4 regions of the Alistipes sp. AF48-12 genome follow, and region 3 is predicted to be linked to each of the others. Evidence: riboswitches for the same ligand, from Rfam matches in the RefSeq annotation. Region 3 holds a riboswitch; each other region holds the start of a gene.
The links. A riboswitch is a leader RNA that binds a small molecule or an ion and turns the genes downstream of it on or off. The one in region 3 is predicted to bind cobalamin.

Region 1 (7,407 bases), on a different contig from region 3:
CCAGAAATCCGTCGCCGACGCGGAAATGATCGGCGATCTCGAAACAGGTCTGGTCCGTGCCGGGTAACATCGCCGCGCCGCCCGGCATTTGGCCGAACGGCAGTCTTATGCAGGAAGACACTTGTTCCACTTCCGGAAGTTTTTCGATTTCGTCGGTCAACATCGTTCGAGCCGTCGAATCCAGATCGGTGACCGCGCAGTAAGCCAGGCGATCGTACGAGTATCCCGGATCGCTGTTCAGCATATGCCGGTGTTGTTCGCCGATTACGATCAGCAGCGAAACCAGCAGCGCCGAGGCCGTAAATTCCATGAACAGCAATCCCTGCTTCCAATGCCGCTGGTTTTCCTTGAAATTGCGGAAGGCGGACGCTACCGGAATGCGGGCGAACAGCATGCCGGGGACGAACCCGGTTACGAAAAATACAATGGCGCAAATGCCCGACAGGATGAAAGCTCCTTTGGAGAAGAACAAGGCGGCAAGCGAAACGTTCAGCAATCCTTCGACGGTGTCCCGGCACGCGAGGATCAGCAGGACGGCCAGAGTGAGCGAAAGAATCATATGTACCAGCGTTTCCGACATCGTCATACGGTGGATGTCGGTCCCGGATGCGCCGTACGATTTAGTCAGGGCGATTTCTTTGCTACGGTTCACGATCGCCGAGATCGCGATCAGGATATAGTTCATCACGGCCGTGAACAGCAGCGCGAAAGCGAGGATCGCCAGCATGACGGTCATGTTCCGGATATTGGCTTCGCCGGTATGCACTTCCCTTATAGGTTTCAGGAAAAATGCCAATCGGTCGACGCCGGCATTTTGCAGGGCTTGGGGGACGATGTGTTTTTGTTGCATCCGGTCGATGGCCGGACGCAGGGTTTCGGGCGTGACGCCGGGGGACAGAAGCACATAGGTTAGGTAGTGGCGGCCGAACCAGGCCAGGAAGCCTCCGTCGTCCGCTTCCTCCAATGTGACCAGTACGTCGTAGCGCAAGTGCGAGTTTTCCGGCGGATCTTCGAATACGCCTCCGATGGTCAGCGTCATCTCCGGTTTGTTGTCGGAAGCGATGACCGTGCCTTCTGCCCGGTCGATTCCTCCGAGCTTATCGGCGAACGAGCGCGAAATCATCGCATAGCCGGGCCGGGCCAATACCTTTTTCGGATCGCCCGACAGTACCGGACGCGGCAGCACGTCGAACAGGCAACTGTCGGCCATCAGGATGCCGCCGACCGAGTAGCGCCGCTTATCGGACGTTATGAATTTGTTCCTGTCTCCGCCGATATGGGTCAGCCGGGTTGCGGCTTCGATGCCCAGTACTTCCTCTTTCATGGTCGGAGCGACGATTGCCGAAACGGATTCGCTGACCTTCGACTCGTTTTCGTTGCTCGTGTAGCCCGTCAAACGATAGATCCTATCCGCATTCGGATAAAACGAGTCGTAGGATTGTTCGAAATAGATCTTGGCAATCAGTACCAGACCGATGGCCAATCCGATACTCAGCGAGACGATTTTTGTTACGTTATGCCGTCCCCTTTTGAAGAGCGAGCGTATGGCGATGTTCAGATCCCTCATATTGGTCGTCGGTTTTTATTTTTCCGCTTTGGATCCGGCGGAGTGTTTTTTCAATCGATACAGCAATGTTCGAAAATAATGCCGTGATGTGCTAATGTTTGTAATACAGGATTTTATGTTGTGTGGTTCGATCCGGGTGTGTAAAATTAATGGACACTGTTGAATGAATCCTTTACAGATGAGGGCAAAAGAGTGTTAAGAACCTGCTCGGAAGTCGGATGGATTGAAAATGAACGGATGGAAAAACGTGGAGCCTGGAAAGACGCAAGAAACTGGCCGGACTGCCCTCGAAATACGGCGTCGCGGTACAGGAAGACAATCCGTACGGCGAGCTAAGATTCGAAGGAGCGTCTTTGCCGTCGGTAAAGTCTTTCGACACGACCGGCAACGTCCCGTGCACGGGACGTTTTTCTAAAATTTTCTGCCCCGGATTCCGGATCGGCTGGATCGCCGGAGACAAGGACATCATCCGCAAGTACGTCCTGGTTGGTCAAACAGGGAACCGACCTGCAATGCAATACGATGGCCCAGATGATCATCGCCCGGTATCTACAACGGTACGACATCGACCGGCATATCGGAAAGATAGTCGAAGTGTACAAAAGGCGCAGGGACGTTGCGGTCGGATCCATCGAACGTTACTTCCCCGCGAACATAAGATTCATTCGGCCCGAAGGCGGACTATTTATCTGGATCGAACTTCCGACAGGGATTTCGGCGCGCGAAATTTTAAACAAATGCCTCGAAAAAAAATAGCTTTCGTTCCGGGCAGCTCTTTTTTCCGAACGAGCATAAAGAGAATATCCTCAGGATCAATTATTCCAATATACCCGGAGACCGGATCGAGAAAGGACTTAAAATCTTCGGGGAGGTCGTCAAAGAATATATCGGCAAATCCGAATGACCTTTTCCGGCGACCGTCCCGGCGCGCAAACCTCGAAAAACGCTCTTCCCGAAGGGAGTTTTTTATTTGCCTTTCTCGCCCGAAAAAGTTCGCAGGTTGCCCTAAAATATCGCGGCGGATCTATTTTAATTAATTTTAAAAACTTATCTTTGCCTCGGAATCGGTTCCGGGGGCGCTTTTCTGTCGTCCGGATTAAAAGGGAATCGGGTGAAAATCCCGGACAGTCCCGCTGCTGTGAAGCTCCGTTTACGCTTTGATCATACGATACCACTGGTTTCGAAAGGGGCCGGGAAGGTTTCAAAGCGGGAGTCAGTCAGAAGACCTGCCGTTCGTAAAAGGCTGTTTTTGCTCGTGGGTTTAGAAAAATAGCGAAAAAAATTATCCTCGTTTTGAGAAATATACGGATGAGAAAGTATGTCAGCGTCGTAGTGGAACTTTTGAACACCGGCACGGCAATGCCGGTTTGTCGGATGTAAAGAGAGGCGGTTATGGAAAAGACATCACAGTATTCGGAAAAACTTTTGCACCGGAAGCTCGACCTGCTGCTGCGTACGGGCAAGCTATTGATGGAAAGCGCGGCGGACACGAGCCGCATCATGCGCAACATGAAACGCACGGCGGCCTACCTGGGACTGCCCGACGAACACCTGCATATTTACATCAACTACAACATGCTGATGGTAAACCTGGGCGACGAAGAACATTCGTTTTCCAAATTCCAGAGTTGCGAAAAACACGGCATCAACATGACTGCTATTTCCGCCGTCAGCAAACTCTCCTGGAGAGCCATCCGCGAGGATTATTCGCTGGAAAAATACGAGGAGGAGCTGGAAAAAATCCGTACCCGCAAACGTAACTACACCCCCTGGCAGGTAGCCGTCGGCGCGGGATTCGCCTGCGGCGGGTTCTGCATCCAGTTCGGTTGCGACTGGCCGGCCTTCTTCTACGCTTCGGTGGCCGCTATCCTGGGGTTCCGCTTGCGTGCGGTGCTCAATGATCTGGGTTCCAATCACTTTATGAATATTGCCGTCGCCGCCTTCGTCTCAACGTTGCTGGCATGGGTTTCCACGTTTATATCGACGCTCGCACTGCCCGGACCGCTCCATGCCGTTCTCCATTCCGATACGCCGTGGCATCCGCTGATGGCCTGCGCTCTTTTCATCGTCCCCGGCGTCCCGCTGATTAATTTTGTAAGCGACATGCTGGATAACTACGTGCAGGTGGGTATCACACGGGCCGTCAATACATTGCTCATCGTGGTCGCCATGTCGTTCGGCATCGCGCTGGCCATCCACGTCTGCGGGATCGACAACTTCGTGAAGGATCTGAGCATGACGCCGCATCACACCTATTTCGAATTCGCCGTAGCGGCCGCCATATCGGCCGTAGGATTTTCGATGATCTTCAATATCCCGCGCCGGTTGCTCTGGGTGGTGGCCGTAGGAGGCGTCATCGCCGTTTGCTCCCGCAACTTTGTCAATCTTGGCCCGAGCAACCACAATATCGGACTGGACATGGGTCCAGTGATCGGTTCTTTGGTCGGCTCGGCCCTTATCAGCATCATCGTAACGCGGGCGGTGCATTGGTTCCACACCCCTCACCATTGCCTATCGATTCCCAGCGTCATCCCGATGATCCCGGGCGTGCTGATGTATCGGGCGCTGTTTGCTTTCATCGATATGCGCGGCGTGGTGGGCGAAGTCACCGTAGCGATGAACAATGCCATCCAGGCCTCGCTTATGATCCTTTGCATCGCTATCGGCGTGGCCATCCCGAACATTTTTGCACGCCGCTGGATCACTCCCAAACGTCAAAAACAGTTGAAACTGCTCATCGAGCGGCGCAGGCTGCACGGTAAGTTCGTCAACCTGACGGACATCGGCTAAACGAGAAGACGCGACAGCGGCCGGCCGCCTACAATGCGGTCCCTTTTTTCGGAACGAACAATCCCGACATTTCCGCCCGTTCGAGATTCAGAAGCCGCACTTTCCGCGTAATGCCGCCCGCATAACCCGTCAGGCTTCCGTTGCTCCCGACGACGCGGTGGCAGGGCACGACGATGCTGACGGGATTGTGCCCCACGGCGCCGCCTACGGCCTGCGCCGATACGTTCCGTACTCCCTGTCGCCGGGCGATCTCCCGCGCGATCTCCCCGTAAGTGACGGTTTCCCCGTACGGGATTTGCCGCAGCACGTCCCAGACGGCGAGCCGAAACGGCGAACCTTGTAGGTGCACCGGCGGCGTAAAACCGGGGATGCCGCCGCCGAAATAACAGTCCAACCATTCCCTGACCTGCCCGAATACCGGCAGCATTTTCTCTTCGTGCCGGGCCGACAGCGTGTCGGCAAAATATTTCTGCCCGTCGAACCACAGCCCCGTCAGGCCTTCGTCGTCGGCTGCGATCGTGATCCCGCCGAGGGGCGACCGGTATTTAAAAGTGTACTGCATCGCTGATTTATTTATTTATTGGTTTTCTTCGATTCGATATTAGGCAGAAAGCCCGTTATTACACCCAGCAAAGGCAACAACGTACTGATCTGAAAAATATACTCGATGCTGGTTTTGTCCGCCAGCCAGCCGAAAAAGGCGGAACCGAGTCCCCCCAGCCCGAACATCAGTCCGAAAAATACTCCGGCGATCATGCCGACCTTTCCCGGCATCAGGTCGGTCGCATAGACCAGAATCGCCGAAAACGCCGACGAGATGACAAGGCCGATCACGACCGCCAGTACGATGGTGCAGGCCAGGTTGGCATAGGGAAGCATCAGCGTGAAGGGAGCGGCCCCCAGAATGGAACCCCAGATCACGTATTTCCGTCCGATGCGGTCGCCCAGCGGCCCGCCGAAGAATGTTCCGACCGCCGAAGCCGCCAGAAATGCGAAAAGACAGTACTGCGCCCCCTGTACCGACATCGAAAATTTATCCATCAAAAAGAACGTGAAATAGTTGGTCATACAGGCGATGTAAAAATATTTCGAAAATACCAATACGCCCAGGATAATGAGCGCGGCCCGGATTTTTCGCTTCGTAAGTCCGTGAGCCGGCGCCGCCGCCGTTGCGACGGTCTTGCGTGCCGCTACGGCCAGCCGCCGTTTGTACCAGTTCCCGATCTTAATAAGTATGAAAATAGCCAGCAGCGCGGCCAATGCGAACCAGCCGATCGAAGCCTGACCGAACGGAATCACGATCAAAGCCGCCAACAACGGCCCCATAGCGCTTCCCGCGTTGCCGCCGACCTGAAAGATCGACTGTGCCAGTCCTTTGCGCCCGCCCGAGGCGAGCTGCGCTACCCGCGAGGATTCAGGATGGAAAACCGACGAACCGCAGCCGATCAGGCCGACCGCCGCCAAAATAAAGACAAAGCCGGGGGCTACGGACAGCGCGAGCAGTCCGGCCAGCGTGAAACACATCCCTACGGCTAGCGAGTAGGGCCTCGGATGACGGTCCGCCAAACGTCCGGCGAAAGGCTGCAAAAGCGACGAAGTCATCTGAAAAACCAGCGTGATGACGCCGATTTGTGCGAATGTAAAGCCGAATTTCTCTTTGAGAAGCGGATAGACCGCCGGAATGACGGACTGCATCATGTCGTTGAGCAGATGAGTGGTGCAAACCATCAACAGGATCGGATAAACTGTCCGGTTCATCGGATTACGGAGCGGCCGCGCGCAGGAGGAGTTCGTATTCATGGGTTACGGTTCTTTCAGGATAATGCCGATCGTATGCAGCGCCTTCCGGGCATCCCGGGCGATTATATCCCGTACCAACCGTTCGTGCGTAGGCTGCGATGCGAGAAAATAGCCCGTATCGACGTAAATGTGTTCGAAACCTTTTTGCAGGTGGATGGTCGCCGACCGGTAGAGTTCGTACAAAATCTCGTTGTGCGTAGCTTCCGCCAAAGCGACATGAAACCGGATATCCGCTTCGATACACGCCTCCAACCGCCCCGCCGCTGCCGTCGCGCCGCGTTCCGCAAGGATCTTTCGATCTTTTCGATATCCTGCTCCGTACGCCGTCCGGCAGCCCGCTCGACGATGGCGACCTCCAGTATTCTCCGCACTTCGTCCAGGTCGCGGATGTCGGCACGGCGGAGACGTTGCGCCATCGGGTCGTCCGCCGCCGCCCGGCTCTCGACAAACGTCCCGGCTCCTTGTTGCACTTTCAGGAACCCCATGTTAACCAGTATCTTCACAGCTTCGCGCACCGTCGAACGGCCGACGCCGAAAATACGCATCAGTTCCGGCTCGGCCGGCAGTTTTTCGCCTACCTCGAATTGCCCGTCCGTAATCCGTTGGCGGAGCCGTTCGGCCAACTCTTCGGCCAGCGATCTTTTCCGTATGACCGAATCCGGTCGCTCTTTCATCATATCATCTGATGTTTATTGCAAAGATAACCGTTTATTCGGAACCGGAGAATTTTTCCGGTATTTTCCTCCAAAATCATTATAATGGCGGCGGCTCGTTTTCGATAACCGAATGCGAAAAATAGCTTTAAAAGCGAATCCCGGAATCTATACGAAAGAGATGCAGGATGATCCCCAAGGGCTGGGTATCAATGTTTTCTTTGTTGCGGATCGCTGTTGGTAATTTATAGGTTTAGGATGTTTCTTTGTAAGAGACGGCATGGAATAATAAAATACTGTAAACAAGTGTAATAAACAATGAGAGAGTAGCGTTTATACATCATTCAGGATAAGAGATATATAAATTGGGCAATGGGATCGTCGATTCGATAACGTATTCCGAACTTTTCCGGAGTAAATGCTGTTGCGATTTGAAAGTCACGTATATAATTATATAAATCAATGTGTTAGTAATACATAAAAACGCGCGAAATAGCTATAAATGATGATGGAATATTTGGCCGTTAGATTTATATTTCCAATATTTGTACCCATAAAGTGCCGTCTCTTACAAAGAAACGATACTGATACGAAAGT
Region 2 (7,407 bases), on a different contig from region 3:
GAAGTAGCGTAGAAGCCGGCGTCTTTCACCGCGTCGAAATGGTAAGCGAAGGTCGCATGGGTATTTATTCCTTTCGTCACGCCTTCTTTTATTTCGATGGGCAGGTTCGGATTGTCCTGGATGTTGATCCGCGAGAGGTCGAAATTTTCTTTGTCGAGCCCGAAGATCCGGTAATCGGTATCGTTCAGGAACAGAAGCCGCCCGTCCGTTCCGTAAACCTCGACGCCTACGGGCAGCGAGTCCAGAATGGTTTTGGTTTGCCGGTACAGGTTTTCATACTCGTTCCGCAGCGACACGCGTTCGGTGACGTTTTCGATTTTCAGTACGACGCCTTCCGCCGTTCCGTTGCCGGCGACGACCGGACTGGCCGTCATGTCGATCCATATCCGCGATTGAATCCTCTTTTCGATGCGCTGCACGGTTTTTTCCCGGAATGCCGCTTCGACGAATTTCCGGGTGTGCGAATTTTGCATCCGGTGTTCGTTTTTGTAGCACGGCTCGCCGACCTCGAAAAAGCGGGTGCCGTCGTCGAATTCGGGCGGCAGCACATGGGCGGTGTTTTCCCAGGCCACCCGGTAATCGGGCGTGATGTAGACGAAGCCGCAGGCGGCGTTGTTCATGATCAGCGCATTCTGTTTGAGCAGCTCCTCGCGGCCGTTTTTATCGGCCAGTTCCCGCGTAACGTCTTTCTGCGAGCCGACGATAACCGAAACTTTTCCGTCGGGCGCGTATTCCTGCGCCATGGCGTGTACGTTGATCCAGATTTGTTTGCCGTGGATGTCGGTGATCGGCAAAGTCGCTTCGGCCCGGTCGGTTTCCCGACCGGTTATTTTCCCGAACAGTTCGGATACCCGGTGGCGGTACTGCGGGTCGATCCGGGCGAGGAACTCGTCGTAAGTCAGGCGGTCTCCGATCACCTCGTTATCGTGTTTGGTCGAAATAATCCCTTTTTCCACGTCGAAACTCCAGGAAGTGAGCCCTCCGACCGTCATGGCCAGCGAAAGTTCGTTCCGGATCATGCGTTCGGTTTCCAGTTGTTTTTTGACGGCCGGGGTCGTGTTGCGCACATAAGAGATGACATGGTTTTCGCCGAGCGGGGCGACTCCCGATTCGATGTATTCGCCGTCCACTTCGTATTCGAATCGCCCGGGTTCTCCGGTCGCCAGCACCCGGTCGAAAATTTCGTTGAACTTCACGAACTGGTCGTGCAGCAGGGAGGATTCGTCGTTGATGTAATCCATGATATTGCTGCCTATGTACGACTCTATGCGGTATTTCTCGATGGATACGGAAGACGGATGGTAAACTTCGATGAGATTCTTGTTTCGGTCGTACAGAAAAGTCGTCAGCGGCAACGTTCCGAGAATGTACCGGTATAATTCCGCGGCTTGTTCGGCCGGGAGGGATTCGTTTAAGGGTTTGGAGATCTTCATGGCGCAGGGAGCTGAAAAAACGGTTTTGTCGGCACGGCTGCGGATCTGTTCTTCTGCGGGGGAAACAGATCCCTTCGCCCGGCTGCGAAATCGACGAGTCTATTCATTGGGCATGTTATCATGCCGTTACGTTTGTTTTTGTTATAATCCGAGCGTAAAGATAGTTTTTTAAAATAGACTTTTCAAAACCAGAATTTATTAAAAACATAAAAGAAGGAAAAGAAATATACTTATCCATATCAGTCAATATCCGTGAGAAAGTACAGAGATTTAATGATAAAAAGAAATTGTTATTTGCAAAACATCCCCAATTTGCTTCATTAACAGAAAATGCGAGAAATAATTATTTTCGAGTTTGTCTTCGGAATTCATTAAATGTAAATAAAAAACTATTGGAATTAGGCATTAATATAAATCACCCATTAACCAAAGGAGGTGTATCCGAAAATTATGGCAGTATGGACGATGTTTTGAAGTACCTCGCTAATTGGATGGAAAAAAGCGACTATGTAGAAATCGTTGTAATTAAATATGCTGATGGTACGATCGCCACATATGTCGATGACAGAAATACGGCTACGGAATTTCACTTACCTTTAGAAACAAAAAACAATGATGGCAAACGATATTTTCCTGCGGGAGGCAGTAATTCACCGGTTACTTATATAGCACACACACATAAAAGCGGCTCTGAGCCTCAGGGGAAAGACGAGTCGACAATTCGTGCCGGCATAACATCGGCTATTTATTATGATGGCGCTTTTCATGAATCGGTAATTAATGAAAAAAATAATATCAATCACCGTTTTTTCATGCTTTGTCATGTCAGGCGGTTTTGCTCAACAGAGCACATTATTTCGGAAAACGATCGAGAACAACAGCCGCGATGATACTGAATTTATGGAAAAAGGTTACGAAATGGCAATACCGAACGGCTCGTATAACTTCGACAGTAAAACGGACATCGAGATGCTTTTTTTCGGAGATCTCAATGCCAGGATCGAATATTTTCTGTCTCCTTCATTCGAAAGTCCGGACGGATTGCGAATTTTAAAGGATTCAACAAACAATGCGTATTTGCTGGAGGTAAAACGTATCGCGAACTGGAAAGAAGTAGAAAATCGACTGTCTGAAAAATATCCTTCGATAGGCATTCCGGGCGAGATATATTTCTCAACACCGGAAAACATACGAAAGTTAACCCGAGAGCATAACAACGCCATGTATCGCAAAAGAGAGAAAGAAAGGCTGAAACTCTATGCGGTCGAAACACAAACGTTTCCGATAAGTCATCGGTTCGCAGAAGCGTTGTATGCCGGGTTCGTCACGTCGATAGAAGGCTTTGCTATGAAAGGAAGACCGGCAATGACAGGCGACGGTTACAGTGTGACTTTCCGCTGCGTCGTCGATGACGATGTTTGGACATTGACTATCCAAAATCCTCGGGTGGAAAACATCCTCGAACTGTCCGATCTGTGCAAACGAATCATCGAAGACGCGGAAGCGGGCCGATTCGACGAATCGAAGTATATCGGATCGTTAGAGAATTAATGCGCTTGTCAAAAACCCGGACGAGCGGAGCGGTCGCCGAATCGCTCCGCTTGTTTTACACTTAAATTAATATCTAACCGGCAATCCGGATGAACGGCCACGGCATTTCAGAATACCCGGCGAAGACGCGAAAATACGGAGTCTTCACCCTGTCCTTTATCATCGTGATCGGGATGGGATTTTGCTACGTCGATCTGTTTACGGATGCCGGGTGGAAATCGAAATGGTACTGGCTTTATACCGCCGTATCCGTCTGCGGCCTATCGTTCTTTCTTACCGGAGCGGGGCGCCCGGAAACCGGGAAAACGTTCCGGATCGGGCTGCCGGACTGCCTGCTGGCGGCGCTCGTGCTGTACTGCCTGTCCAGGGCCGCCGCCGGGCAATTCGCGGAAGCTTTCCTGATGCGGTGCACCGCGTTCCTGCCGATCTACTGTCTGGCCGGCCGCGTAGTCCGGAACCGGTCGTTCGAACCGCTGTCGGCAGCGGTTGCGGCATCCGCACTGCTCCTGGCCCTGTACGGCATCGCGCAGTACGCAGGGCTGCTGCCGGCCGGAAAAACGTTCCGGGTAGTCGGAAATTTCGATAACCCGGCGGGTTACGCCTCGATGCTGGCGCTGAGCGTCCCTTTCATCCTGTATTTCGCCTTATCCGGCCGACGCCGGATGCGGTATGCGGTCGGCGTCGTCTGTGCAATCGTCGTCGGGGCGATCGTCTTGTCCGGTTCCCGCACCGGAATACTGGCCGTCGCAGCGACCGGTCTTCTGTACGCCGTAAGGCGGCGCAGCGACTTCCTTAGACGCACGACGGCCTGGAAGAAAATCGTACTGGCAGCAACGGCCGTTTCCGTCGCGGCCGGATTGTATTTCATAAAAAAAGAGTCGGCCGACGGACGGCTGCTCATCGGCCGATGCACCTGGGAGATGATCCGCGAAAAACCGCTGACCGGACACGGATACCGGTGTTTCGAAGCCGGGTACATGCTCCGGCAGGCGCGTTATTTCGAACGGAATCCCGAAAGCGGATTCGCTCCGCTGGCCGACAACGTAAAACACCCGTTCAACGAGTTTCTGCTGTTGACCGCAGAATTCGGAGCCGTCGCCCTGCTGCTGACGGCGCTGTGGATCGCAAGCCTGATCCGGGCTTATCGGAAAAACCCGAACGACGAATCGCACACGCTCGCGACGGCACTGTCGGCCGCGGCGGCGCTTTGCTGTTTTTCATACCCGCTCTCGTATCCGTTCACCGGGTCGATCGTCGCACTCGCGGCAGGCGGCCTGACGGCCCAGTCGCGCCGAAGTTGCGAACGGTTCCGCGCGCGGCGGGCTTCCGGAATCCTCGCCGCGCTGTCGTCCGCCGCGCTGCTGGGATTTACTGCGAAAGAAATGTATTACGAAAACCGATGGCACCGCGTGCAGAAAACCGCATCGTCCGATCGCCCGCCGCTGCCGGAATACGAGCGACTGTACCCGTTTTTGGATAAAAACGCTTATTTCCTCTACAATTACGCAGCGGAATTGAATGATGCGGGCGAAGCGGACAAAAGCCTCGAAGCGGCGACGGCCTGCGAAAAAATGCTGAACGACTACGACGTGCAGATGTTGAAAGCCGATGCCCACAAAAAGCGGCGCGATTTCCGCCGGGCGGAAGCCTGTTACCTGCTGGCGTCGCGAATGTGCCCCGGACGATTCATGCCGCTGTACGAACTGGTGAACGTATACGACAGCACGAACCGGCCGGACAGGGCGCAGGCTCTGGCGGCGGAGATCGCAGACAAACCCGTAAAAATACCGTCGGGACTCGTCTCCGCAATAAAAATAAAAATGCGGGAACGAGTCGGCGACTAATGCTAATTGCTGTTTCCTTCTTGTAGCCCCGCGCGCGCAGTCTCGAATGGCTCCGGAGTAGGCCGGAATGACAACAACATCAGAATCGGAGATACCGACGAGCTGTTCTACAGGAAAGACAAGAATGGATGGATTTCGCTGGGCAGGCAAAAGGCCCGGGATATCAAACTGACTTTCCACGACATACCGAACAAGGCCCTCTTTCTCTTACTGTATCTCAGCCCGGACAAGGAAATCGAATATTTACGGTCGACCGGGACGAGAAACAGATCTGGTAGTAATTCCGGAAAACGACCGCCCGGCAAACCGGATACGATCCGCAGGGAAAAAGCATTTTACGTTTCACGCGCGGATTCGTGCCGGCCGGAATCGATGAAAAATGCCGAAAGGCTCTCTCTCAGGAAATGTAAGTTATAATCAGGACGGCTCTCTCGCCCAAACCGGAAAATCGTTCTTTCATCGTCTTTACCCAGCGACATCCGTAGTTGACTGCAACACACAAACAACTAAATACAAAATATTTACAAAATAAAAAGAACGAAATTACAACGAAACAGTTGGAAGTAATGAAATAAATGTTTTAACTTTGACGGCGAATCGGTTCGCCTTTTTGCACTCAGAGAAAGGCGATAAAAGGGAACCGGGTGCGAATCCCGGACAGTCCCGCTGCTGTGAAACTCCGAACAACGTCCTGAAACGATCTGAATGGCCACTGGCGGCAAACGATAACGTCGGGAAGGCATCAGGACGGGAGTCAGTCAGAAGACCTGCCGGTTCAGGTGATGTTTTACCGTCCCGAGGGTTGGATGTTAAAACGTGGAAAGTTTAATCATTTTTTTTAATCCGGATCGTTCTGCTGAATGCAGACCGTTTGCGGTGTGTGATAACGATGGAAAAAGTTTGTCCTCGTTGCGGAACACGTTTTGCATGTTCCCTCGATGCTGTTATGGATTGCCTCTGCGCGGGCGTGGCTCTGGATGACGCCCAGCGTCGGTTCATAGCGGATAATTACGACGATTGCCTATGCAACGACTGCCTTCGCATACTCAGGGAGACCTTCTACTCGACAGGGATCAATCCCCGGTATGCTCCTATTGTAAAACCTAAATCATATAGCGAATGATCGAAAAAATCGTTATAGCCAACCGAGGAGAAATCGCCGTCAGAATCATCCGTTCCTGTCGCGAAATGGGAATCCGTTCGGTAGCTCTTTTCTCCGAAGCCGACCGCATGTCGAAACACGTCATGCTGGCCGACGAAGCGTATCCCATCGGCCCGGCTCCGTCGAAAGAAAGTTACCTCGACGTCGATAAAATCATCGAAACAGCTCTGAAATGCGGTGCGGACGCCGTCCATCCGGGATACGGTTTCCTATCGGAAAACGCCGGATTCGCACGAAAATGCGAAGTGGCGGGAATCACGTTCATCGGCCCGCGTGCGGAGACGATCGAACGGATGGGCGACAAGATCTCGGCCCGCCGGTCGATGACGGAAGCCGGCGTGCCCGTGGTGCCCGGCATCCAGCGCCAACTCGAATCGGCCACTGAAGCGGAACGGATCTGCCGAGAAATCGGCTTGCCGGTCATTCTGAAAGCGGCTTCCGGCGGCGGCGGCAAGGGTATGCGCCTGATCCGGTCGGAAAGCGAAATCGGCGAGGCGTACGCCGCCGCTAAATCGGAAGCTCTGTCGTCGTTCGGGGACGAAACAGTCTACATCGAAAAATACATCGAGGAACCGCACCACATCGAATTCCAGATACTGGGGGACGCGCACGGGAATATCGTCCATCTGTACGACCGGGAGTGTTCGGTACAGCGCCGCCACCAGAAAATCGTGGAAGAGAGTCCGTCGCCGTTCCTGACCGACGAACTGCGACAGGAAATGGGAAAGACCGCGGCGGCGGCGGCCCGGGCAGTCGGTTACGTCGGGGCGGGAACGATCGAATTTCTCGTGGACAAAAACCGCAACTTCTATTTCCTCGAAATGAACACCCGACTCCAGGTCGAACATCCCGTAACTGAAGAAGTGCTGGGCCTCGACCTGGTCAAAGAACAAATCTACATCGCCTCGGGCCGCCCGCTGCACCTGCGACAAACGGACATCGTCCAGCGGGGGCACTCCATCGAGTGCAGGATTTGCGCCGAGGATGCGGACAACGGCTTCATGCCTTCGCCGGGACTCGTCAAACAGGTTACCGAACCCAACGGGCTCGGAATCCGCATCGACAGTTACATTTACGAGGGTTACGAAATTCCTGTCTACTACGATCCGATGATCTCCAAACTGATCGTCCGGGCGACTACGCGCGAATACGCCGTCCAGCGTATGCGCGCGGCACTGGACGAATACAAAGTTACAGGCATCAAAACCAACATCTCTTACCTGAACGCCATCATGCATACGCCCGACTTCGTCCGGGGCGGCTACGACACGGCGTTTCTCGAAAAAAACGAAAAGATCATACACCGCTACTTACGGGAACCTTTCCCGGCCGGAGCGGATGACAGACTGGTCGAAGACCTGGTGCTGATCGCCGCACAGATCGACTATTTGGTCATGCAACAGGAAGGCGGAGGAAG
Region 3 (7,407 bases):
CCGCGTTGTTTTCAATTTGAAAATCGTTTTTCCGTGCGTGCGGAGTCGCTATTTGTCGATCCCGTCGCGCGAGCGTACGCCCTGCCGGTAATAGTGTTTTATTTCGCGCATTTCGGTTACCAGGTCGGCCCGGTCGATCAGTTCCTGCGGGGCGTAACGGCCCGTGATGACGATCTCGGCGGACGGATGGCGGCGGTCCAACGCTTCGAGCACTTCCCGGACGGTCAGCAATCCGTAGTGCAGGGCGATGGTCAGTTCGTCGAGTATCACTACGTCGTAGTCGCCGCCGGCCATCAGCGCGGCGCATTTGTCCAGTCCTTCGCGGGCCATCCGGATATCGGTCTGTTCCGGCTCCTCGCGAATAAAACAGCCGCGACCCAGTTGCTCGATCCGGAGTTTGTCGAACATTTCCGCTATTTTCGTTTCGTGATAGGCCATGCTTTTGACGAACTGTCCGACGTAGACGCTTTTTCCGGCGCAGAGCGCCCGTACCGCGAGCCCGAAAGCGGCCGTCGTTTTTCCTTTCCCGTCCCCGGTGTACACATGGATGTATCCTTTGTTGCCCATGATCGTCGTGTTTTTACAAAAATACGGTTTATTGCGGGGAAAGCGGCGGACGGTACGGAAAAAAGCCCCGGAACGGAGGTTCCGGAGCTTGTCGTTTTGCGGCGGGAGCCGTTATTTCAGCGGTTGCAGCTTTTTATGCGTGAATGCGATGTGCCCCGGAATGTCGCCCGTGGTGGCCGACCATTTGGTGCGTCCGTCGGAACCGTAGCAATAGATCTTTCCGGGCGTTATATAGTCTTTCGCATCGGTGACGAAAAAGTCTCCGTTGTCCGGGTTGACCGCGATTTCATAGGCTGCGGTATAATTTTTATCCGTTCCGTCCTTGATGAAATTCTGCCCGGCGTCTTTTTTCGTCCGGGTGTCTATGAAAGTGAACGAATAGGCGCTTTTTCCGGTGGTCATGTCCCAGGTGGCGCTGTACAGTAGCAGCGAGTCGCCGCGCAGGGCCATGTTGGCGTTCGGCACTTCGAGCGTGTCGGTCACTTTGTCCGTTTTCGTGTCGATCACGAAAGTCCGCGACGGGATGTCGTAGTAGTTCCCCGGGGTCGACACCCAGAGGTTGCCCGAACGGTCGAGCCTCATCTTCTGTATGTTGATCGCTACGTTGATTTTGTAAATCTCCTTGAATGTGCTCAGGTCGATCACCGAAACCGTGCTGTCGTAGACCGGAGCCCGGTATCCGCCGGAGTTGGCAACGTAAAGTTTGTTGCCGGAGACGACGATGTCTTCGGGCTGATAGCCGACCACGCAGGTATCGACTTTCCCGAGTTGCGCCGTGTCGATCCGGGCCACATAACCCTTCCGGGCGTTCGGATCGAAATTAAGCGGGCCTGCGTAGGAGCTGATGTAGACGTACTGATCTTTGAATGCGAGTCGGCGGCCGCTCGGAACGGAGATCTGCCCCACGTGCTTGGCCGTGTTGACATCCATTACTTCGACCAGTCCCGAACCGCCGATCACGGCATACAGTTTTTCGCCGTAAACCTGCAGGTCGTTGCCCAGGTCGCCCAATTCCTTGACTACGCCCGGGTTCGCTCGGGGTAGATGTTTTTTGTGTAGACGCCCGTTTCGTAGTCGAAATAGTCGAGCGAGGCCTTGTTGCTGCCTTGATTGCCTTCGTTCAGCAGGAAGAATCCTTTCACCGTACCGGCGGTCTCTCCCTCTCCGCCGCCCGAACCGGACGAAGGGGTGCCCGTTTCTTCTTTCCGGCAGGAGTTGAGGCTGCAGACGGCTGCGCTGAGCAGCAAAAGCAGCAGGGATTTTGTCAAATGTTTTTTCATAACGTAAAGTTTATTTTGATTTTAAAATTCGTGCCCGGCATCGGGTAACATTGTACGACTTCGTATTGCTGGTTGAAGATGTTGTTCACTTCGGCGGTGATGCGCAGCGCCGTTTTTTTGAACGGGATGTATTTCGAGAGCGCCATGTCGTGCGTATACCACGGCCGCGCGTAGTTTTCGGGGATGTTCGCGACGGATTCGTAGCGTTCTCCGGTGTAAAGGAAGCTGTAATTCAGATCCCATCCCCGGTAGCCGAGATTCAGTACGGCGGAACCGCTGTGCCACGGGATATAGGGGATTTGGCCGCCGTACCATTCGCTCGTCCGGTCGGTGACGTCCTGGGCTTTCTGGTAAGTGTAGTTCAGCCGGGCGTTGAAGGTTACCGGACCGAACAGCCAGTTGGTCTGCACGGTCGTTTCGATCCCTCGTATTTCCACGCGACCGAGGTTGATCATCGTCCACTGGAACTGGTTGCTGGTGGGCATGGCGACGATCTTGTCGTCCACTTCGTTGTAGTAGGCGTCCGCCTGGAAGTCGATCCGCCGCAGGATGCCGTCGAAATTTTTCGCATAGGTGACGCCGAGGTTGTATTGGGTGGTGTATTCCGGGTTCAGGTATTTGTTGCCGATGAACGTGTAGTACAGGTCGTTCAGCGTAGGCATCCGGAAAATCCGTTTGTAGAATGCGCGGAAACTCAGCTCCGGCCGACTCCACGGTTTGTACCAGACTACGAAGGTGGGCGTGAATTCGCTTTTGTCGCCGGCGCTTCCCCCGACGGCTTCCGTCCGGTCGTGGACATAAGTGTGCAGCAGGCTTGCCTGCACTTTGACCCGGGGAAATTCGAACGAGGTCGCCGCGGCCGTCAGTACTGAATAGCGCTGCGGATAGACGAAATCGACCAAGTCGGCGTCCAGCGTGTTCCATTGGAAATCGGCGGCGAGGTTGGCTTTCCACCATTTGAAAAACGTAAATTCGTTGGCTGCCGATAAATACGTCTCCTGCTGGTAGTAGTGGTTGTTGACATACATCGTGCTCTCGTCGAGGCGCGGATCGGACAGGTAGTGCAGGTAATCGTAGGCGTACTTGCCGTTCAGCAACAGACTGTAAAACGGACTGAAGGTTTTCCGGAAAGAACCCTGTACGAAAAAGTTGTCGTCCCACTGCCGGTCTTCGTGCCGGAACCGTCCGGGTTCCTGTCGCACCGAAGCGCCCGGGTAGCCCCGTTCCGAGTTGTAAAAGTAGACTTTCGCTTTCCATTCGCCGTTGCGTACCAGGCCGAAAAGGCCGCCTTCGGCCCGTAGGGCGCGCACGTCGCCGTTGCGGCGCACTTCAGTCGTGTCGTATCCGTTTTTTTTCGTGTAGCTGAACTTGTAGCGGCCCGTGGTGTACAGGTATTCGACGTTGAACGAACTGCTGAGCCGGTCGTTGAACCGGTGTTCCCACAGGATCGACGGGTTGGCCGTGCCGAAAGAGCCGGTTTTCATCGACACGCCGAAATGGTTGTTTTTTCCGTCTCGGTCGAAACGGGGCGTTCGCGTCTGCATGTAAATCGAACCGGCCGATGCGAAATCTTTAGCCGGCTGGAATACCGCGCTTTTCTGCCCGTTGTACAGCGAAATGGATTCCATGTTGTCCAGCGAAAAGCGTCCCAGGTCGATCTGCCCGTTCTGTGCGTTGCCGAGTTGGATGCCGTCGAAGAAAACGCCGACGTGCTGGGTGCCCATGCTACGGATATTGATGGTTTTGAGTCCTCCGATTCCGCCGTAATCCTTGATCTGCACCCCGGAAAAATAGCGTACCGCATCGGCGACCGACAGGGCGTTGAGTCGCTGCAGTTCTTTGCCGGAGAGTTCCTGGGCGGGGATAATCCGGGACGGTTGGTTCTGTCCGTATACGGTCACCTCGTCGATGCTGTAATGGCGTAGGCTGTCCGGATACGCTTTGCGTGTCAGGCTGTCGGAGCCGTTCTGCGAATAAAGCGCCGCCGGTGTCAGGCAACACATAAACAGGAAGAGATAAATGGGAGGAATACGTTCCATGCCGCTCGTTGATCGTTAAAAAATCCAATTCGGTTTTACAGCGGGCGGCATCGTGCGCAAATAGGTCAGCCGGAAATTCCGTCGATTTTCGTCTGTTCACCGCAGACTGTAAAATCCGTAAAGCAAAGGTAGGTCTTCTGACTCGTTTCCGTTTCGGCGCCTTCCCGACTCGATGTCAGTGGCCAAGAGTGTCGAAACATTTTATTCCTTTCGGAACTGAAACTTACAGCAGCGGGGACTGTTGCCGATTCGCACGGCATTCCCTTTTAATTCCCTGATCGCGGTCGAAAGCGCGATGCGGAAACCTTTGCACGGCAAAGATAGTTTTTTTTCGGGACGATGCTGCCGGATCGTAAAAAAATGTGCGTCCGGACGTTTGGACGGTGTGCCGTCGGAGTGTTTTTCAAAAAAATACGTCCGGGATGGAAAATATATCCCGGAAAGTATTATCTTTGCATCCGCAATAGGAGAGTTGCCGGAGTGGTCGATCGGGGCAGACTCGAAATCTGTTGAACCGCTTATGTGGTTCCTGGGGTTCGAATCCCTAACTCTCCGCAAACAAGGCTGATTGTCAGCGAATTACAAGGATAGCACCCAGATTTACACCCTAAAATGTAAGTTTGGGTGTTTTCTTTTTTCTCCGTTAAGGACACAAATGAGGGGGCATAGGGCCGTCTCTGCGATTGCGTATGCGAAAATACTATTATACCCCCTGCGGCTTGCAGCCGCAGGGGGTACAACGGAAACGGATGCCCGGCCGCTCCGCTCTCTTGTTATTCTCGAACGGGGCGGACGTCGAAACTCTCGCCGCGCAAGCGTGTATCACTCAACGGCGAAGCACGATCTTTATTCCAGGCCAGGGAATACGGTACTATACGGATGGCCACGTAATATATTACGACGGATATACATACGGTTACTGGACGGGACAAGCGACTGCGACCCATTCTGGGCGTCAGTTCATGATAAGCAAAAATGGAATCAGCCCGAGCCCTTCAAGTGGGAAAAGCTGGGGCTTCTCCGTCCGGCCCGTGAAAGAATAGCCGCTCTGCGGCAGGGCTATCCGTTTTCGTTGTACCCCCTGCGGCTGCAAGCCGCAGGGGGTATAATAGTATTTTCGCATACGCAATCGCAGGGATGACCCTATGACTTGCGGGGTGGAAACGGCTCGTCATACGAAAATCAATCCAATAACTTATAAATTATCAATCCGATACGATCCATTCCACAGGAAAGGGGGTTGTTCTTATGTGAAGCGTGCGCAACACGTAATTAGTCACGGAGTACAACAACCCGAAAAACAGAAACTGAATGGATTTCCTCATACTTACAAAAAACGAATTTTTCCGTCTGATCAATGACGGAGCCGACGCCCGCACCATAACGCCGTCGGTATATAACGAGTTCATCAAAGAGGTTTGCACCGTATGCTGCGCTCCGCCATCCCAGCGGCATCACCTTATCTTCACGCTCGCCTATATCGAAAAGGAACTGGGCTGTCTGCACGAGATTCACAAGGCGGAATCTTCCCATACAATTCCTATCCGCAAAGCCCTGACGTTCGTGCGTCGGATGTTTCGATACCTCCAAACCCAGACGCCTCCGCTGTCGGCGCAAAAATCCGATATTCCGGACACGCCTTTCCGCTGGACGGGTAGTCTCGTCGAGTTGGTGGAGATCATCTATGCGTTCGACGAGATCGGCTGTATCAACGACGGAGAGAACGACATCAAGGAGCTGGCTGCGTTTTTCGGTCAGATATTCGGGCTGGAAATAAAGGACAGCCATTGCTATAACGCCTATACGGACATCAAACGCTGCAAGAGCGAGAGCCGCACCTATTTCCTCGACAAGCTGCGTGAGCGGCTGAACCTGCTCATGCAGCGCGATGAGGAGAAAGAACGGGCGAGGCGGTAACCTTACCGATAAACGGGAGAACATACGGCGTTCTTCCGTTAATTTATGTATTTTTGTCGTAAAATCATTCGGCAACAATGAAAAAAGACGATATTACCGCTTTATATACCCCTGATTTCATACAAGAGATCAAGCGGATCGTAACCAATGCCCGCCAAAAGGCATACGCCGCGATCAACTCGGCGATGGTCGAGGCTTATTGGCAGATGGGCAAGCGGATCGTGGAGCAGGAACAGCAGGGAAAAGACCGCGCGGATTACGGCTCGCAGTTGTTAAAATCCCTGTCGAAAGAGCTTACGGCAGAGTTCGGCAAGGGGTTTCCCGTCAACTCGTTGTACTATTTCCGTCAGTTCTATCTTGCCTTTCCCGAAAAACTCCCCACAGCGTGGGGAATTTTGACGTGTCACATTACAAGCGTCTGTTGAGCGTTTCCAATGCCGATGCCCGCGCATGGTATCTGAAAGAGGCCGCCGAACAGATGTGGAGCTACCGCACGCTCGACCGCAATATAGGGTCGCAGTATTACGAGCGGTTGCTGCTCTCGCAGCATAAGGAAAACGTAACAGCCGAAATGCGGACGCTGACAAAACCGTTCGAGCATGACCGGATGGAGTTCATCAAGAACCCGACCGTCGCGGAGTTCATAGGCCTTACGCCCAACAGCGACTTTTCGGAAACGGAGCTGGAGGGAGCCATCATCGGCAATCTGCAAAAATTCCTGCTCGAATTGGGTAAGGGCTTCTCGTTCGTCGCACGGCAGAAATTAGTCCGCACCGAAAAGAAAGACTACTTCATCGACCTCGTTTTCTACAACTACATACTCAAATCGTTCGTACTGATCGACCTCAAGACGACGACCATCACGCACCAAGACGTAGGACAGATGGATATGTATGTGCGGATGTACGACGAACGGGTGCGCGGCGAGGGCGACAACCCGACCATCGGCATCGTTCTCTGCTCGGAAACGGATGAGGACATCGCACGCTATTCCGTGTTGCACGACAACGACCGGCTGTTCGCCTCGAAATACATGCTCTATATGCCGACCGAAGAGGAGCTACGCGAGGAGATCGAACGGCAAAAGGAGTTCTATCGGTTACAACACTAAAATCGGATTATAACATATTAAATAATATTTATCATGGCATTTACTCGTGCACTTTATTATCCTACAATTGATATTTCCAATGAGGCATGGCTTAAAACAGCTATCTTGTATTGGGATGAAATTAATACTATTGTACCATCATCAATAGACCATCCATATAAACAATGTACCACCCAATTTTTAGCAGATGAAGGGGTGATAAAACCTCTTTTCGTTAATTCCGACATGGATTTAATAGAGGGATTAACGAATGATGTATTAAATTACTTAAATAGTAATGAGGGATACCAAGTTTTGACTCATCCCGAAAATGGAATTGCAATGCATCTCCAAAAATTGCCGAGAGAAATTCGAGAAATTCACCGAATTCATCCGGAGAAAATGGCTCATGAAATATGGTATCAACTACGAGAGTATATGGATAAAGATGGTTGGCTTCATGTAAGTGGAGGTTTTGCCAATTTTTATATGACATTACTCACAAATCGACTAT
Region 4 (7,407 bases), on a different contig from region 3:
GGAAGACGGAACTGTTGATGCGCCATTCCTCCGTGAACTATCTGGAGGTGCTGACCGCGCAACAGTCTCTGCTGGATGTCCAGAAATCATTGGCACAGGACAAATTCGACGAGATACAGGGCATCATAAGCCTGTATCACGCATTGGGTGGAGGACAATAAATTTAGGAATCATGAGTATAACATTCGATAAACTCGGTGAAAGGGATTACAAAGGATTTTGCGATGACGTGAAAGAGATTTTCTCCATTGCCGCAGTCGAGGCATTCGGGCCGCCGAAAGACGGCAGGGAAATCATACCAACCGATGAAGTCTGCCGTATTTTGCAAAACATTATGTGTGAGGCATATGCAGTATATGCTAACAGTGTAAAAGTCGGCGGCGTGGCGATAAAGGCAGATGCCTTGACAGGACATAGCTCTTTGGAGTTATTTTATGTATATCCCGAGTATCACAGTAAGGGCTTGGGCTTCCAGATATGGCAGGGAATCGAACGACTATACCCTGCTACAAAAGTCTGGCGTTTGGTCACTCCTTATTTCGAGAAACGGAACATTCACTTCTACGTCAACAAATGCGGATTCAAGATAGTGGAATTTTTCAACAAGGCTCATTGCGATCCCAATTACCCGCTTACGGGAAAAAACAGCCACGATGAATATTTCATATTTGAAAAGGTGATATAATCAAAAAATTTATGTTGAAATATTACAAGATTCGACAGAGCATATTTACCTTTGCATCGTAACCAGTTGAATAAGAACAGATGATAAATTTCCGGAACATTCCATTACCTGAGCACCGGGGCGGTATTATTAAAATACCCCGGCCAGGGCGGTATGTTCGTATGCGTAGTTTCTGATAAAAATCATTCACGGCTATCATAGGAGATACTGCTTCGCAAGCAGTATCTCTTTTTTATTGGCTAATGTCTATTATTCACTTATGAAAAAATGAAACCGATTATTGAATGTACGATTCCCTTGTACCGCACGATTGGAACAATCGACCAGAAAATGAATTTAATAACCCATGAAGCGGTCCGACGGCGATCGCTCCGCAAACGACAAAAGCGATATGAATAGGATATTTTTTACGCCGACCTGCATTTCGGCCACCAGAACATACTCCGGTACCAAACGGACAGGCCTTTTGCCGACCGGGACAATACGACGGCACACGACGCATGGCTGCTCGACCTTTGGCGGTCGACCGTGGACAAGAAGGATATGGTCTACATCCTCGGCGATCTTACATTCTTCAAAAGCGAAGACGCCCGGCATCTGCTGGAGAAACTGCCCGGACGCAAATATCTCATAACCGGTAACCACGACGGTTCGGTCAAAGCCTACTCGAACTATTTCCAGACCACAGCACAAATACTCGACCTGACGGTTCGTCCGAGCATGTGCTCCCGGCTGACGGACAACATGGTGTTGAACCTGTGCCACTATCCGCTGCTGACCTGGAACCGCAAGCCCCACGGCTCGGTCATGCTGCACGGGCATTGCCACGGCAAGCTGGACGAATATAACCGCCAGTCGCCCGATCTGAGGTTCGACGTGGGCATAGACGGCGAGCTGTCCCGCCGCTGCGGAGGATTTATCAGTGTCGAGGCCGTGTATGATGTAGCGATGGAGAAGACAAAAGGAGAATCTTTTACCCAATATGCCCGGCAGAATTATCTACCCGAATACAGATAGAAAAGGGTTAGTTCGTTTAAAGCGATCCCCGGCCTATGATACGACGGCCGGGGACATGCTCATGTTTTCAGTTGTTATATCAGGTTGTCTTGGGCCTTCGGTTTGAACTATTCGAAAATTTCGAATAGTTCAAACCGAATCACTATTTAATGGGGGTAATCTATCCACATTAGAACGGATCTTCGGTCGGGCGCAGGTTCTTGAGGAGGGTTTCCCGGATGCCAGATTCGGGATAGATGATGTTGCGGCCGCCGATAACGGTGAAAGGGATCTGCCGACTGTCCCGTAGGTTCTGCAGCGTGCGGGTCGAGATATGTAGGTAGGCACATACTTCCTCTCCCGTAAGGTACCGTTCTTTCATAACCGAGGGGCGGTAGTTGTCGATGGCTTTCCGCAAAGCCTTTTCCGTTTCACTGATCTGCGAAAAGGCTTTCTTCACCTCTTCGCTTTCGCTGTTCAAAAAATCCCAAGACATGACCTACTTACTTTTAATGGTTTTACTTCTCAGGTATTCTGCCACGTCATTCTCCCGGTAGAAGAACTTGCCTCCTATCGAAGTATAAGGCAGTAGTTTCTTGTCCCGGTAGGTTTGAAGGGTACGTTTGGAGACGTTCAGCAACAGGCACACGTCCTGGCTGTCCAATCATCCCTCCGATACCTGCGGATCGAATTTCTGCCGGACCTCTCCGGCGAGGGTCGATAACTCTTCCAGTCGGGCGAGGAGCCTCATCCATGTCCGCTCCCCGACGCAAACGATTTTATCCATACTTTTTCGATTTTAAATTTACATGGTAACCGGTTCCCATTGGAGTTATCTGCCTGCGGAAGCCGGTTACGGTTGATTGTTCGTGTTGTCTTTTCTTTTTACGGTTCCGTGCGATAAGAAAGGCTCATCGGTCGCGGATACGGTGCGCTCGGTTTTTCATCGGTTCTTTACATTTTATAAAAGCGGCCGGATGATGATTTTGCCCGCAATATATAACCGTTTCAGACTGGTTGTAGCGTTTCCCCGCCCGGTGTCGTGAATAGTCTTGGATAATCCGGAAGAGTCCGGAACGGATTAACATACATGTCATTGGCAGACTGAAATATATGACCACATGAATGCTGTTTGAGTTTTTTGCAACTCCACGCTTCTCTGTTTGAGGTTTTGCCTGTTCTGAAAAATGCGACACCGGAGCAAAAGGAGTTTCGGTTTAATCCGTTAAACCGAAATGTTTTGGTTAAACCAAAACCTAACTTGCTCACGCTCGACGCGTGCCGGGAAATTCGGTCCATAAAAGAGATTCAGCCTTTCTGGATTGGGTTACAGAATGGACAATTGGCCGATAAGGCTTCAGGCGACCAAGCTTGATAACCGGCGAAATAGCCCGGTTTGGGCGGTTCGCGGTCGGGCGTATCAAGAAGAATACTGTCGTACAGTTTGGTGCTTTGTAAGGCTGCAATCGTAGTCAATACTACGGTTGTAGCCTTACAAAATGATAAAATGATATTTGTGTCCGGTTACAATAATCCTTTGCTACAGTTTTATAGAGTTAGCATGTGATAATTCGATAAAGTCAAAGATAGTTTTTTACTTTACTAATAGTAGAATGGTAGTTTGCAGAGAGGTAACAGGCTGGCATATGCCTTTTGTTTAATTTCATGCAAGTTTACCAAAGTGTAACAATATTAATTAAAAATATTTTCCGTAATTTTGTGCCGCAAGGTTTTCCGGAAGTTATCTGCTTCCGGGAATAAAAGGGAATGCAGTGAGAATCTGCGACAATACCCGTTGCTGTGAGTTTCAGTCCTTATAGGGCAACTCCGCGCACTCTTTGCCACTGGTTTTAAACTGGGAAGGCGCAGCGGAGGAAATGAGTCAGAAGACCTGCCTTGCGATAACGAGGATTTACCCCTGCGGGATCACGGGTGGTATGTAATTGGCTCTCCCAAACATCGTATTTCGTTTGTTTTTGTCGGTCAACTGCAGAGGTAAATCGTGCAAACGAATGAACTTGCATGCAATTTACTGAAAATAAGTATTTTACAACTTCGGTTGCCGCCCAGCCGAAAGACACGACGTTTCTTCAGGAATCGGACAGTGTACTCCGTAAATACGAGATTGGGGAAGTGACGGTTTACGGCCGCCGGACCTTGCCGAAGATCATTCCCGCACAGGAATTGTCGGGAACAGAACTCGAGCGCCTGAACGTGGTTTCCGTGGCCGATGCCATTCGTTATTTTTCCGGCGTCCAGATCAAGGACTACGGCGGAATCGGGGGATTGAAGACGGTCAATATCCGGAGCATGGGAACCCAGCACGTCGGGGTGTTCTACGACGGCATCCAGTTGGGCAACGCCCAGAACGGGCAGATCGACCTGGGGCGCTTCTCGCTGGACAATATGGAGGCCGTTTCGCTGTACAACGGGCAGAAAAGCGCCATCTTCCAGTCGGCTAAGGATTATGCCTCCGCGGGATCGGTTTACATGACTACCCGGACACCACGTTTCGATTCTGTCAAAAATTACAACCTGAGTTTTTCTGTCAAAGGAGGGTCGTTCGGTACGGTCAACCCGTCCGTGTTGTGGGAACATAGGATCAGCGACAAACTGAGCAGCTCGTTCAATGCGGAATATATGTATACGACCGGACGGTATAAGTTCAGCTATGCGAAGAAGGACGGATACGATACGACCGAAGTGCGGCGTAACGGCGATGTCAGCGCTCTTAGGGTGGAGGGCGGACTGTTCGGAAAGATCAGGGACGGAGAGTGGAAGGCCAAAGTCTATTTCTACGACTCGGAACGCGGCTATCCGGGCGCTTCGGTGCGGGAGGAGCCGGGAAAGTTCAAGCACGAAGACCGCCAGTGGGACCGTAACCTGTTCGTGCAGTCTTCGTTCCGCAAACAGTTCGGTTCGCTTTATACACTCGTGCTGAACGGCAAGTACGCTTACGATTACCTGCATTACCTGTCCGATCCACGGCTCGACGTGACGACCATGTATGTCGATAACCATTACCGGCAGCAGGAGGTCTATTTCTCGGCCGTAAACGGCTTCTCTTTTTTCGACTGGTGGAAAGTCAACCTTTCCGCTGATTTCCAGTGGAACACGCTCGATGCCGACTTGGTGGACTTTGCCTGTCCGCAGCGGTACTCCGTCCTGACGGCATTGGCCACGTCCGTTCAGTTCGAAAAATTCAGTATGCAGGCCAGCCTGCTTCATACTTATATCTACGACAAAACCAAAGCCCTCGGCGAGGAAGCTCCGGAAAAGAGCCAGTTCACACCGACGGTCGTTATGTCTTATCGCCCGTGGAGCGCGGAAAATCTGCAACTCAGGGCATTTTACAAACGGATATTCCGTATGCCTACGTTCAACGATCTTTATTATACGTTCATCGGTAACAAACAGTTGAAGCCCGAGTTTACGACCCAGTACGACGTGGGGATCGTTTACAACAAATCGTTCGGTGGTCACGGGTTGACTTATCTGGACGTATCGGTGGACGGTTATTTCAATCAGGTGGACGACAAGATCATCGCCATGCCCACATCCAATCAGTTCCAGTGGACGATGGTCAACCTCGGGTACGTGGAGATACGCGGCATCGACGCGTCGGTACAATCCGGTTTCCAATTCGGGAAGGTTGCCCTCAATGCCCGCCTGAACTACACTTACCAGAAAGCGCAGGATTTCACCGATCCCGAAAGCCAATGGTACGGCGGGCAGATTCCCTATATCCCCTGGCACAGCGGATCGGCCATACTGGGCGGCAGCTATAAAAGCTGGGACTGGAATTACAGCTTTATCTATACCGGCGAACGGTACGAAGCGGTGGCCAATATTCCGGAAAACTATTCGCAACCGTGGTATACCCACGACATGTCGCTGTCCAAGAGTTTTCAGTGGAACCGCGTCGGTATGCGGGTCACGGCCGAAGTCAACAATATTTTCAACCAACAGTATGAAGTCGTCCAGTGCTATCCGATGCCCGGGACGAACTTCAAAATCAAAATTAACCTGACATTATGAGTTTCATACGACGATTTGCGGTTTTATTGTCGCTCTTTCTCTGCCTCGGTTCGTGCCGAAAAGACGAGCCGGTCCTCCCTTCCACGAATACGAATACGGGAGGTGGATCGACCGGGACCGGCGGAACGGGTCAGGAAGGTCCGATCAAAGGCTTTTTCCTGCTCAACGAAGGCAATATGGGGAGCAATAAAGCCTCGTTGGATTATTATGACGCCGAAACCGGCGTGTATTCCAAGAATATTTATCCGGAACGCAATCCCGGCGTGGTTAAAGAGTTGGGCGACGTGGGCAACGACATTCAGATATACGGCAATAAGCTCTATGCGGTTATCAACTGTTCCCACTTCGTCGAAGTGATGGATGTCCGTACCGCCAGGCATATCGGAGTGGTCTCGATCCCGAACTGCCGTTACCTCGCTTTTAAAGGCCCGTATGCTATGTCAGTTCTTACGCGGGCCCGGTACAGATCGACCCCAACGCCCGGTTGGGGTATGTGGCCAAAGTGGATACGGCCTCGCTGACCGTGCTCGAAACTTGTGTGGTCGGCTACCAGCCCGAAGAAATGGTCATCGTCGGCGACAAACTCTATGTCGCCAACTCCGGAGGTTACCGGGTCCCCAACTACGACAATACGGTTTCGGTGATTGACCTGAACACGTTTCAGGAAATAAAAAAAAATCGAAGTGGCGATCAACCTGCACCGCATGGAACTGGACCACTATGGAAATATATGGGTCTCGTCCCGCGGCGATTACTACGGGACACGCTCCATGACCTTCGTGATCGATTCGAAAACGGACAAAGTGACCGACAAACTGGAACTGCTGCCCAACAGCAATATGACGTTGTGCGGGGATTCGCTCTATGTATACAGTACGGAATGGAGCTATATCACCAATAAAAATACGATCTCGTACGCCATTGTCAATACCAAAACGAAAAAGGTGGTTACCCGCAATTTCATTACGGACGGGACGGACAAACAGATCAAGATCCCTTACGGCATCGCTGTCAATCCCGATACGCGGGAGATCTTCGTGACCGATGCCAAGGACTATATCACCCCGGGGACACTGTATTGTTTCACCCCGGACGGAAAAAAGAAATGGTCGGTGACTACCGGCGACATTCCGGCCCACATCGTATTTACGGACAAACCGCTGCAACCTCTGCAATAATCTTTAAACTAACTTTATATTATGATGAAACATTTAACTAAACTTTCATGGGTACTCCTATTGTCGGGGTGTCTGCTGTTGTCTTCCTGTGACAAGAGCGAAGACGATCCGTTCACGGGAGGGGACAACTACATCACATCGTTCGTTCTGAAAAACGGAGATCAGACGATAACGGCCGCTATCGACGAAGACAAGATCGTGGTGACGGCCCCGGCGACATTCTCCCTGGCTTCGGCGACCGCGAGGTGACCCTGAGCGAGAACACTTCAATTAAGCCCGACCCTGCGACCATCACCGACTGGAGCAGCGAGTACGTTTTCGTAGTAACCGCTTTCAACGGCGCCACGAAATCGTACACGTATACGATCTCCGATGCGGACAATTCCGTTCCCGGCTCCGTAGTATTGCGGACACAGGCCGAAGTCGATGCATTCGGACAGAGCGGAACGACGACGGTCGAAGGCAACCTGATCATAGGTATGGCCGCCGGACGCGATTCGATCACATCGA

Region 1: linked by a shared signal. The riboswitch ahead of DW082_RS08900 (threonine/serine exporter ThrE family protein) and the one ahead of DW082_RS00670 (TonB-dependent receptor) in region 3 are both predicted to bind cobalamin.
Region 2: linked by a shared signal. The riboswitch ahead of DW082_RS04780 (cysteine-rich CWC family protein) and the one ahead of DW082_RS00670 (TonB-dependent receptor) in region 3 are both predicted to bind cobalamin.
Region 4: linked by a shared signal. The riboswitch ahead of DW082_RS13265 (TonB-dependent receptor) and the one ahead of DW082_RS00670 (TonB-dependent receptor) in region 3 are both predicted to bind cobalamin.

The regions. Positions count from the first base shown of each region.
Region 1 covers NZ_QUDJ01000012.1:61,005-68,411, reverse strand. Annotated here, with positions in the region: gene DW082_RS08910 (ABC transporter permease) at 1-1,567, opposite strand, end outside; partial or broken gene DW082_RS08905 (PLP-dependent aminotransferase family protein) at 1,807-2,471, shown strand; cobalamin riboswitch at 2,616-2,816, shown strand; gene DW082_RS08900 (threonine/serine exporter ThrE family protein) at 2,960-4,357, shown strand; gene DW082_RS08895 (methylated-DNA--[protein]-cysteine S-methyltransferase) at 4,386-4,919, opposite strand; gene DW082_RS08890 (MFS transporter) at 4,931-6,115, opposite strand; gene DW082_RS15045 (FadR/GntR family transcriptional regulator) at 6,161-6,409, opposite strand; partial or broken gene DW082_RS15040 (FadR/GntR family transcriptional regulator) at 6,661-6,831, opposite strand.
Region 2 covers NZ_QUDJ01000005.1:133,809-141,215, forward strand. Annotated here, with positions in the region: gene DW082_RS04760 (response regulator) at 1-1,433, opposite strand, end outside; gene DW082_RS04765 (hypothetical protein) at 1,892-2,323, shown strand; gene DW082_RS04770 (hypothetical protein) at 2,334-2,984, shown strand; gene DW082_RS04775 (O-antigen ligase family protein) at 3,074-4,828, shown strand; cobalamin riboswitch at 5,410-5,618, shown strand; gene DW082_RS04780 (cysteine-rich CWC family protein) at 5,718-5,951, shown strand; gene accC (acetyl-CoA carboxylase biotin carboxylase subunit) at 5,948-7,407, shown strand, end outside.
Region 3 covers NZ_QUDJ01000001.1:129,648-137,054, reverse strand. Annotated here, with positions in the region: gene cobO (cob(I)yrinic acid a,c-diamide adenosyltransferase) at 49-567, opposite strand; partial or broken gene DW082_RS00675 (YncE family protein) at 679-1,823, opposite strand; gene DW082_RS00670 (TonB-dependent receptor) at 1,844-3,850, opposite strand; cobalamin riboswitch at 3,996-4,210, opposite strand; tRNA gene DW082_RS00665 (tRNA-Ser) at 4,353-4,441, shown strand; gene DW082_RS00655 (RteC domain-containing protein) at 5,198-5,803, shown strand; gene DW082_RS14785 (DUF1016 N-terminal domain-containing protein) at 5,881-6,228, shown strand; gene DW082_RS14780 (YhcG family protein) at 6,189-6,914, shown strand; gene DW082_RS14215 (DUF6236 family protein) at 6,948-7,407, shown strand, end outside.
Region 4 covers NZ_QUDJ01000028.1:9,981-17,387, forward strand. Annotated here, with positions in the region: gene DW082_RS13230 (efflux transporter outer membrane subunit) at 1-161, shown strand, start outside; gene DW082_RS13235 (GNAT family N-acetyltransferase) at 173-685, shown strand; gene DW082_RS13240 (hypothetical protein) at 1,214-1,702, shown strand; gene DW082_RS13245 (helix-turn-helix domain-containing protein) at 1,872-2,177, opposite strand; gene DW082_RS13250 (helix-turn-helix domain-containing protein) at 2,181-2,345, opposite strand; gene DW082_RS15220 (hypothetical protein) at 2,346-2,468, opposite strand; cobalamin riboswitch at 3,392-3,595, shown strand; gene DW082_RS13265 (TonB-dependent receptor) at 3,704-5,719, shown strand; partial or broken gene DW082_RS13270 (YncE family protein) at 5,716-6,897, shown strand; gene DW082_RS13275 (hypothetical protein) at 6,919-7,146, shown strand; gene DW082_RS13280 (hypothetical protein) at 7,143-7,407, shown strand, end outside.